2 regions of the Metabacillus herbersteinensis genome follow, and region 1 is predicted to be linked to the other one. Evidence: riboswitches for the same ligand, from Rfam matches in the RefSeq annotation. Region 1 holds a riboswitch; the other holds the start of a gene.
The links. Region 1 has a riboswitch for thiamine pyrophosphate ahead of thiC (phosphomethylpyrimidine synthase ThiC). Riboswitches for the same ligand answer to the same signal wherever they lie in the genome.
Positions count from the first base shown of each region.

Region 2: another riboswitch for thiamine pyrophosphate. It lies ahead of thiT (energy-coupled thiamine transporter ThiT); the one in region 1 lies ahead of thiC (phosphomethylpyrimidine synthase ThiC).

Region 1 covers NZ_JBHLVO010000006.1:47,277-52,737, reverse strand. The annotation lists gene ACFFIX_RS09860 (acyclic terpene utilization AtuA family protein) at 1-549, opposite strand, end outside; gene ACFFIX_RS09855 (sigma-54 interaction domain-containing protein) at 888-2,294, opposite strand; TPP riboswitch at 2,685-2,799, shown strand; gene thiC (phosphomethylpyrimidine synthase ThiC) at 2,931-4,715, shown strand; gene ACFFIX_RS09845 (serine protease) at 4,737-4,904, shown strand.
Region 2 covers NZ_JBHLVO010000003.1:335,914-341,374, forward strand. The annotation lists partial or broken gene ACFFIX_RS06810 (alpha-amylase) at 1-216, shown strand, start outside; gene ACFFIX_RS06815 (hypothetical protein) at 240-404, opposite strand; gene ACFFIX_RS06820 (hypothetical protein) at 391-1,521, opposite strand; gene ACFFIX_RS06825 (GNAT family N-acetyltransferase) at 1,718-2,251, shown strand; gene ACFFIX_RS06830 (GNAT family N-acetyltransferase) at 2,248-2,487, shown strand; gene ACFFIX_RS06835 (GNAT family N-acetyltransferase) at 2,534-2,800, shown strand; gene ACFFIX_RS06840 (hypothetical protein) at 2,797-2,952, shown strand; gene ACFFIX_RS06845 (hypothetical protein) at 3,042-3,230, opposite strand; gene thiT (energy-coupled thiamine transporter ThiT) at 3,564-4,148, opposite strand; TPP riboswitch at 4,264-4,364, opposite strand; gene ACFFIX_RS06855 (hypothetical protein) at 4,706-4,909, shown strand.

The sequences.
Region 1 (5,461 bases):
AATAGACCATCCGTAGTAATGTATAATAGGTGCAAGAAACAGCGATGGATCTGCAACTCTACCAGTTATAATGATGTCTGCTTCTGTTTTTAATGCTGGCAGTAGTGCTTCTACGCCAAGGTAAGCATTTGCAGAAATAATTGTTTTATAATCTTTTACTTTATTTGAGTTTTCAAGAATATTATCTTCATCATTAAGTACTTGTAAAACATCGTCACCTATAACTACTGCAACCGTACAAGATATATTCAGTTCATTAGCTATGTCTATGATTTTATTTGCAGCTCCAACTGGATTTGCCGCGCCCATATTGGAAATTATTCTAAACCTTTTCTCATCTAGAATTGGAAGTAATGAGTACATTCGCTCACCCAATAGAGGATCATACCCTTTGTTTGGGTCGTTTTTCTTTTCTTTCTGTGCAATAGCAATGGTTCTCTCTGCTAAACATTCTAATATGAGATAATTCAAATCTACATTCCTGGCTAAATCTATTGCAGGTTCAAGCCGATCACCTGAGAAGCCAGCACCACTTCCTATTTTCAGCATAGTTCCACCTCATCTTTGCAAGATTTGTCACTGTCATAATATTCTTAGAGATTCACTAATTAATAACGTAGCTTCTGTTTTTTCCTCCACTTCTTCCAAGGTTACTCCATTCTGTGTTTCAACCAGTACCATTCCACCTTCCTATATAAGCAATTTTTATGCCAATAAAAAAACGCCTGTTCCTGGCGTTTTGTGGTTTAGACTTTCTAACTTTTTAGAATTATATTTATTAAGGTACCTTACTATTTTTCAAAATTAATCTTTTCTTGCTTTTGAGACTAGATGAATATGAATTCTAATAAATTAGAAGGTGTTTCTAGATAGTTAGAACACTAAGATTACTCAATTTTCAACTTTTTCATTTTATTATATAACGTTGCTAAAGATACCCCTAGTTCTTTTGCGACTTTTTTCTTCCCTTCTACTTCATAGCCATAATTGTCCAAGCTCTCAAGGATACACTTACGTTCAACTTCTGCTGTTATTTCTCTCAAGGCACGATTTCTATGATTATTGAGTTGATTGCTATTTCCTTTTTTATTCACAATTGCATTAGGTAAATGTTTGGGTAGGATTTCTCTTCCATCAGTCATGCAAACAGCATACTCTATTGTATTTTTTAATTCACGGACATTTCCTGTCCATTCATGATTTTGTAATAGATACAATGCTTCTTCACTTATTGTGTAGTAGCTTGCTCCATCTGCTTTTGATAAGTTTCGATTCGAGATGCCAAGAATATAATGAATAATATCTGGAATGTCTTCTTTTCTCTTATGAAGCGCTGGGATTTGGATATTTAATACATTCAAACGATAAAATAAATCTTCTCGAAATAGTCTTTTTTCAATCATCTGCTGAAGATTCCTATTTGTTGCAGCAATAACTCGTACATCAATGTGTTTTTCTCTAGTTTCTCCTACTCGTCGAATCGTTTGCTCTTGTAAAACTCTAAGTAATTTTGCCTGTAGTTCATATGATAGCTCACCAATTTCATCTAGGAAAATCGTTCCACTATTTGCAATTTCAAATAATCCAACTTTCCCACCCTTTTTTGCCGTAGTAAAAGACCCTTCATCATAACCGAAAAGCTCACTTTCAATTATGGAAGATGGAATGGCCGCACAGTTTACTGGGATAAAGGGTTTATTAGCACGTGGACTTTCATTATGGATGGATTGTGCAAATAGTTCCTTTCCTGTCCCACTTTCTCCAATGATAAGTACAGATAAATCTGAATCAGCAGCTCTTCTCCCAATATGAATAACTTCCTTTAACCCTTTATCTGATCCAATAATCTGGTCAAAGGTATATTTAGCTTGATAAAGAGAACCAATTTTATTTTTTAACTGATTTAATTTCTTTTGATTTTTTTCAAGCTCTTGTGATAATTTATGTACCTCTGTTAAGCCCTTACAAATTGAAACAGCACCGACTGTTTCTCCATTCAAAATAATTGGGGCCATATCAACAACATATTCGGTGACTCCTTCTTTCCTATAAATACCGACTCTTTCTTTTCGATCCTTTAACGTTTCGACTAACAAAGCTTTGGGCCTTACATCTCGAAGTCGCTTTCCTACAATATTCTCCGGTGCAACTCCAGTTATTTTCGTATATTCTGGGTTTATCATTCGAACAACTTCATTTTTATCAATCACCAAAACTCCATCGTGAATTGCTTGTAAAGTAGCAACTAACCAATCTAATTGCTGATCGGTCGTTTGTCCTTCCATAAAATCCATTGTATGATAAGTCATTTTATCTCCCTTTTTGGTAGTGTTATTGAAAATACTTTTTGCAAACTCGGACTATCTGCAAGTATCTTATTGGAAATTGTTATTCTTTTTTAAAATTCTCTAAGTTAATATAGTAATCCTGCTTAAACTAAAAAGAGCATTTCAGGAGAGTCGGCTTTTTTGAAAGGAAGATGAAGCCACTTCCCTTGAAGAATATATTCACTCTTTCATTATCAGTACTATTAAATATTCCATCTTAAAACCCAAGGAATCCGGTATATTACCTTACTCTTTCTAAAATAACTTAACATAATCTCTGAAGATGAAACATCATTCTAGTAAAATTCTGTATTCCATTTTATCCGAAACTCATATATAATAAAATTTAAATTGAATAGAAATAACTAGGGGAGTCCAATAAGTTGGGCTGAGAGAGAAGCACGTTGAAGTTTCTTGACTCTTGGGACCTGATCTGGCTCATACCAGCGTGGGGAAGTTAGAATAATCATCAATGCAACACTACTTCTGCATATACTAGCCGGGTCCACCCATTTATGGGCCCGGCTTTTTTGTGTACTTCTACAAGCTTTTGGTATGTTCTGTATCTCGTCCTTTATATTCAAAAAAAAGGAGAGATTTATTATGTCAACGACTTCATTAAACGAACAAAACATTTCCATCATGTCTAGTTTTCCAGGTAGTAAAAAAGTATATGTAACAGGTTCAAGACCTGACATTAAAGTACCAATGCGTGAAATTGAGTTAAGCCCGACAACTGGTACATTTGGAGAAGAGGAAAACCTTCCATTACGTGTGTATGATACAAGTGGTCCTTATACGGATCAAAATTATTCAGTTGATATTACAAAAGGTCTTCCTGCGATTCGAAGCACATGGATTCATGAACGTGCAGATGTTGAGGAATATGAAGGTCGAGAAATTAAGCCTCAAGATAATGGGTATAAAGATGAAAATGATCCTCGTGCCAATCATAGTGTGTTTCCTGGTTTAAAGCGCAAACCATTGCGTGCAAAAAAAGGGGGAAATGTCACACAGCTTCATTATGCAAAGAAGGGGATTATTACTCCTGAGATGGAATTTATCGCATTAAGGGAAAATATGAAGCCTGAATTTGTCCGTGATGAAGTTGCAAAAGGTCGAGCAATCATTCCATCTAATATTAATCATCCAGAGTCAGAACCTATGATAATAGGACGTAATTTTCATGTTAAAATTAATGCGAATATTGGCAACTCGGCTGTTTCATCTTCCATCGAAGACGAAGTTGAAAAGATGACATGGGCGACACGCTGGGGTGCTGATAATATTATGGATCTATCAACAGGAAAAAACATACATACAACAAGAGAATGGATTATTCGAAACTCATCTGTTCCTGTAGGAACCGTGCCAATTTATCAAGCACTTGAAAAAGTAAATGGTGTTGCTGAAGATCTTACATGGGAGGTTTACCGTGATACCTTGATTGAACAAGCGGAGCAAGGTGTTGATTACTTCACGATCCATGCAGGTGTTCTTTTGCGATATGTTCCGTTAACAGCAAAACGTTTAACAGGCATTGTATCTCGCGGTGGATCTATTATGGCTCAATGGTGCCTACACCACCATAAAGAAAGCTTTTTATACACTCACTTTGAAGAAATTTGTGAAATAATGAAATCTTATGATGTTGCATTCTCTTTAGGAGATGGTTTACGTCCTGGGTCTATTGCAGATGCGAATGATGAAGCACAATTTGCAGAATTAGAGACTCTTGGAGAGCTAACAAAAATTGCTTGGGCGCATGATGTACAGGTGATGGTTGAAGGACCAGGACACGTACCAATGCACCTAATTAAAGAAAATATGGATAAACAACTAGAAGTCTGTCAGGAAGCACCATTCTACACACTTGGACCTCTTACAACTGATATAGCTCCTGGTTATGATCACATTACATCTGCTATCGGAGCTGCAATGATTGGATGGTATGGTACCGCTATGCTTTGTTATGTAACGCCAAAGGAGCATTTAGGTCTACCGAATAGAGATGATGTACGTGAAGGAGTTATTACTTATAAAATTGCCGCACACGCTGCTGATTTGGCAAAAGGACATCCAGGAGCACAAAAGAGAGATGATGCCTTATCAAAAGCTCGTTTTGAATTCCGTTGGAGAGATCAGTTTAATTTATCTTTAGATCCTGAACGTGCAATAGAATATCATGATGAAACTTTACCTGCGGAAGGTGCAAAAACAGCTCATTTCTGTTCAATGTGTGGGCCGAGTTTTTGTAGCATGAGAATCTCTCAAGATATTCGTAATTATGCGAAAGAAAATAATCTTGATACAAAGGAAGCTATTGAAAAAGGTATGAGGGAAAAGGCTGAAGAGTTTAAGAAATCTGGGGGCAACATCTATCAGTAATATTCTTGGGAGGTTATGCGGATGAATGTCCAAAAAATTGAAGAGGAAATAACCCAAATGAAAACGAATCTTGTTTGTTTGGAGAAACGTTTAAAAGAGATTCAACGAAATTGTGATCACCATTTTGAAGAAAATCAATATTACGAAAAATGTAAGATGTGTAATAAAGTAAATGTATTCTATTATTAACTGTAAAAGGGGGCAAAAGTCAGTTAAACTGACTTTTGCCCCCTTTACCTGTACTTTTTCTTTAATATATTGAAAACCTTATAAAAGCAAGGATTCAACAAAGAATATCAATGACAATTGGATTTTTTTAAATCGAACAAGTGAGACACGACCTTTTCTTCTTTTTCAAACTTAACTCCAGCTTTTTACTTGTCTGTTTTACTTCGCTTCTTCCACTATCCTACCAGTTGAACAGATCCCAAAGTATCACATGAATAGCTTATATAAATCTACTTAACAAATCCTTCTTAGAAGCAGTAAATAGAAAAAAATCTCTAAAGAACGGAGACTTTTATGGAAATATCCTATATATGGTGATTTTGGGGTGCTATCATTGCAATTTTGATAATTAGTGGTGCTTGGCAAATTTTTATAGAGAGAAGGAAGAAACGAACTAATCAATAATATTCAATATAATGATCAAAAATACTTATCGACACCGACATTCTTTGACAAAATTTCTTATCAAATATGTTTTATACTAATATCTATCTTTGGAGTTTCTTGGAGGTTTTTGG
Region 2 (5,461 bases), on a different contig from region 1:
GGTACAAAGGAGATTAAGAGGTCTGGCTGTGCTGTAATCATTTCCAACGGAGATGAGGGTGAAAAAAGAATGTTTGTAGGACAAGATAGAGCCGGAGAAACATGGGTTGATTTAACTCAAACTAGAAAAGAAACGATTACAATTGAAGAAGATGGATTCACAACCTTCCGTGTAAATGGAGGAAGTGTATCTGTTTGGGCTCTCCCAGAAAATTAAAGTTAGCTAACTGTGCATGCCCCCTATTGTTGTGGGCAGGTACTCAAAAACCCGTTGAGCGTTTGATGTTCAGCAGCAGCTAGAGTGCCCAACTTTGAAAGGTCAGCGCCTAACTTTTCATGCGAACCGCCCAACTTTTTGCCTGGACCGCTCATCCATACCTCCAATTCATCATCACATCTCCTCATACATCTTCTTTTCCTCTATTAAATACACCTCATTCAATTCATTAACGGAAATTCCAGTGGCTTTTTTAAATCCTTTTTCAAAGTCATTCAATTTAGCAGTTTCAGTGATGATCATAGAAACGATATCCTCACCATATGTGTCTACGAGATATAAAACTGCAAAGTGGCCCTGTGTGTAAACATCAAATTCTTCTGAGCGATAAGAATCCCACTGTTCATGTGTTGAAAGCCCTGTTAGGTTCACTTCTTCAAAAGGATAGTACCCACTTCTGACACCGTTCATGCCGATATATTCTGCGACTCCTTCATGAAACCAAATGGGAACTCTGTAAAGATATAGGCCATTTTCTTTAATAAATGTTTGCATTCTGTAGTGGGTGTATTCGTGCATAATTGTGTTATAAAAATAATAGTAGGCTGCTTCATTTTTTGATAGCACGCCATCATAATTATTAATTGCGACACCCATCATATCTCTTGACTCGTCATAGTACCCCATTGTATCCACCATTGATGTATAGGTAGTTAATTCAGCGCTTGTGGAATGCAGCAGCAGATCAACTTGCGGATTTTCAACTTCACCAAACACTCGATTGTTTAACAAAATAGCTTCCTTAAGTGCATCCTCAATAATAGGTATTATTCCCTTCTCCTCATCTAAGTGATAAACCGTTACATGCTGCAATAATTCTAGAGTATCTCGATCACTCTTCAGAGATTGGTAATTCTTGGGAGAATGGGTAGTGTTTTTAAAAGGAGATGAATAAAGATCAATCTTATCTTGAAAGGTCATACTGTGGCCAAACTCGTTTAGAAGCATATAGTTTATAAAAAAGATGACAGTCAGTGATAAAAATAGTGAAACACTTGTAAGCATAAGCATAACGGCACCACTAATACTCCTGAAAAACAAAAACTTAAATTTCTTACCCCACTGCACCAAGCCATAAATGCTTACGCAAAATAAACCTCCAACCACTAGGAACAACATAGCTCCTGCAACGAATCCACTGGAGTTATCAACAAATAAAAAAACAAATACAAACAAAGTAGAAAGAATAGCGAACATCAGGATTGAGTTTAATAAGTTCCAACAGATTATTAAAGTTGTTTTCAAAATCGTCCTCCAATGCAAAAAGTAAATTATCTTCCTTATAAAATATGAATATAGTAAATGAATTATTAAAAAAAAGATCGTTTACCCCTTATTTAACTTCTACAACTCACTACAAAATTCCTTTTTAAGAATAAAGTAGGAGTTAGCTAAGTTATGTCGAAATAGTTAGGAACTTTTATTGGGGAGTGCTGTCAACATGTTTACCATCAGAAAAGCAACAAAAAAAGATGCAAAAGGAATCGCGAAAGTTCATGTAGACAGTTGGAAGTCAACCTACAAAGGGATCGTTGTCCAGGCTTACCTTGACTCGCTAACGTACAAACAAAAGGAAGAGCAATGGTCACAAGCAAACTTTGATCGTTTATATGTGGCAGAAGCAATAGAAGAACATATTGTTGGCTTTGTAAGCTTTGGTAAAGAGAGATCTGAAAACTATCACTTTAAGAGTGAATTGTACGCTATTTATATTTTAGAAGAATATCAAGGCAAAGGCATTGGAAAGCAATTAGTTTTAGCTGCAATAGATGAGCTTCAACAACAACAACTATCAAACTTGCTTGTTTGGGTCCTTGAGGAAAACCCTTCACGTGCATTTTACGAAAGGTATTCCCCTGAAAAGGTGGGAGAAGAAACATTTTCGATTCATAACCGTGAGCATGTAGAAATTGCCTATGGATGGACTAATTTAACTAAATTGAAGGAACGAATAACAGGAGGTCAAAGAACATGATTCCAACTTTAGAAACAGATCATTTAATTTTAAGACCATTTACTCTAAATGACTCAGAAGCCGTTAATGTTTTAGCCAGCAGAAAAAAAATCGCAGAAACAACGCTACATATTCCTCATCCTTATCCTGAGGATGGCGCGCAAAGTTGGATCGCAACGCATCCAACTTTAAGTGAAAGAGGGCACCATGTCTTCGCAATAGTTCTGAAAGAAGGTAATACGGTTATAGGCGATTGATATTGGAGTTAGTAAAGCGCATGACCGTGCTGAACTTGGGTATTGGATGGGCGTTGAATACTGGGGGAAAGGTTACACAACAGAGGCAGCGAGGAGAATCATTTGTTACGGTTTTCAACACCTGCAATTGAATAAAATATTCGCTGCTACAATGAGTCATAATCCTGCATCTTCTAGAGTAATGAAGAAAGTAGACATGACCTATGAAGGTACAGCGCGAGAACATGTGAAAAAGTGGGGCAACTATGTAGATTTGGATTTTTATACAATCTTAAGATCCGAATGGGATGTAACTAAGGAGGAAACGACATGAAACGTGCACTAGTATTAGGAGGGACACAAATTTTCGGAAAAAAGCTCGTTAAAAAATTACAAACGCTGTTGTCTCTCCTTATAATATGGACGGTTCATGGACTGTTGATGTTGAACGCGCAGAAAAAGAAGGTTTTTCTTTTCCACCTTTAGAACCTTTCTTAACGAACTTATTGAAACGTTATAATCAGTAGACTCCTATATGAGAGAGCCTTAGGTAGCTGTGATCCCGAGGCTTTCTATTAAATCTGCTGATAAAATATAGAAGCAAGATGAGCAAAAACAAACCCAAGTGGCAAGCAGACTATAATCGACCAACCGTTAACTAAACCATCCTCATCACTAATTCGTATCGCTTCCCTGTACCCGTACGAGAAATGAAACAATGATAGAAAGAATGTTAGTAACATAACTGCATAAGCTAGACTCATTCCCTATTCCTCCGAATTCTTTCTGTTCTATTACTACTAATAAATGCAAAAAGATCTATCTTTATGATTACTATTTTTAATAATAGAAAGATAGTTGTACACATAACCTCGCAATTTTCCCACGTTCTATTAGTTTTTGTTTATAAAGTTGTGAATAGTTTTAATGTTATGCACAATTAATCCACAATTGATAGAGTTACTCACGGTTTCTTTAAGTGACAGTGGATTTTTACTATGAATGTGGATAAGTATTTTTAGCGAGGTTTTTGTTGCTGTGGATAACCAAAGTAAGAAATAAAAAAACCTGGACAATTGAGTCCAGGTTTAAAAAACTTAAGTAGTTTTATTACGAGTTACAAGACGCGGTGCAGTAATCAGAATCAATGCCGTCACAATAGCTGAAACGATAAATGTAGGCAACATATAGGAACCGTTATAAACAATTGAGTAAGTCCAGATTGGTGTACCTTCTGGTGTGTATTCGGCAAAAAAGTATACGCCGGCTATTACATGAGCGAGATAACGCAAAGCACTCCCGATGAATGTTCCGAGAACAACATAAGCAATAACGGTACCTTTTTTACGATTTACTAAAGCGTGTTGTACTTGTTTAAATAGAATTCCACTTAACCCTACGACTGTAAACGCAAAGAAGTAATCAATAAAGGCTTGAACTGGATGAGCAATAAAGGCTGTACCGAGAACAACTTGCAGCAATCCTAATAGGAAACCGGCCAACAGTCCACCTTTTAACCCCCATCGAAAAGAAAGAATAAATATAGGAATCATTGCTAGTGAAATCGATCCGCCTTGTGGCCAGAAACGACCGACAACCCCTGATACTAAATCGAGCAAAAATGCCAAAGAAGCTAGCATGCTAACTTCTACTAAAAATAAAAGTCGTTGATTGTTCTTCATAGTAAATACCCCTTTTTGTGCATTTAACCAAAGGAGCCAAGTTTTTAGACAAAATAAAAAAGCAATGCGGGGAATGCTAGATGGTTTCCACGCACTGCTTTGGTTAAGGTGTTTAGTATGAGTCCATCCACATTCCTACGCTAGTACTAACTAACAGGTTCAGAGGGTTAGAACATTATGTTCAGTCTCAGCCAAATGGCTCCCCTTGTGGTTAAATGTAATTATTTAATTAGTGATTACTATACATGATAATACAAAGTTCGACAATAGGTATTCTTCATTTAATTGAAATTCTTTTCATATACTTCCTTAGATTGTCCAAGAGGTGAGAGAAAATGGGTATTAGAAAATTTCTCCAACAAAGACCACAATCATTATTAAAACAGCAACTACATTCTGATTCAAAACAGTACGGTGGTTTGATTGAGCATTGAAATTAGAAGAGCTTGGGAGTTCTCCCTAGTGAACATGAACAAACCATCATTAACAACTGAGCAAATTGGTCATTTGGATTCGGAAGACTAAAGCAAGGTGAACTTGATGGACTGCAGAGTCAAGTGCGTACAAAGCGAACTGATTGTGCCTTCATACTCTCCAATGCATCCTTGCCATGTGAAGCGATGCACTATCATTTAGCTGAAAGATTATTAATTGAAGCAATAAAAAGAGCAAAACAACTACTTATCAAAAATCGAATTTATCATCAACTTATTAAACTGCATAACCTCGTAAGAAAAAGTGAACCAACCACAGACACGTAAAAGTGAATTCCTAACGAGTCATACCTTCTCTTTACTAAAAAAAAGAACTATTAGAGAATCTGCATCAAAGAATATTTCTTATATAGAAGAAAGACGTTTCAATTATATTATTGAGGCGTCTTTTTAGTTCTGCAAGAATTTATACAAATTTAAGAATTAGTATGCGTTTCGGAATTAAGCTCAACGCACAGTGCAAATGTACTTCCTATCTCCATACGTCGCTAAACGGGGCTTGCGCTTTTTTTTATAGGTAACACTAGGTAGGGAGTGTATTTTTCATAAACTAGAATAGAAATTCACAATTAAATATTATTTTGTGAAAAAAGGGCTTGTATACTATAAAGCCTTTGTGGTATATTATTATTTGTCGCTGCTGATGTGAAGCAATGTAAACGACTAAACGGCTTAGAAAAATAACAAAAGATGTTGACAGTGAAAACAGAAAATGTTATATTAATAAAGTCGCTTCAGGGCGAAGATGATCTTTGAAAACTAAACAAAACCAAGCGTGCCAACGTTGATTTAATCAACAAAGCAACAAAGTTTTTATGC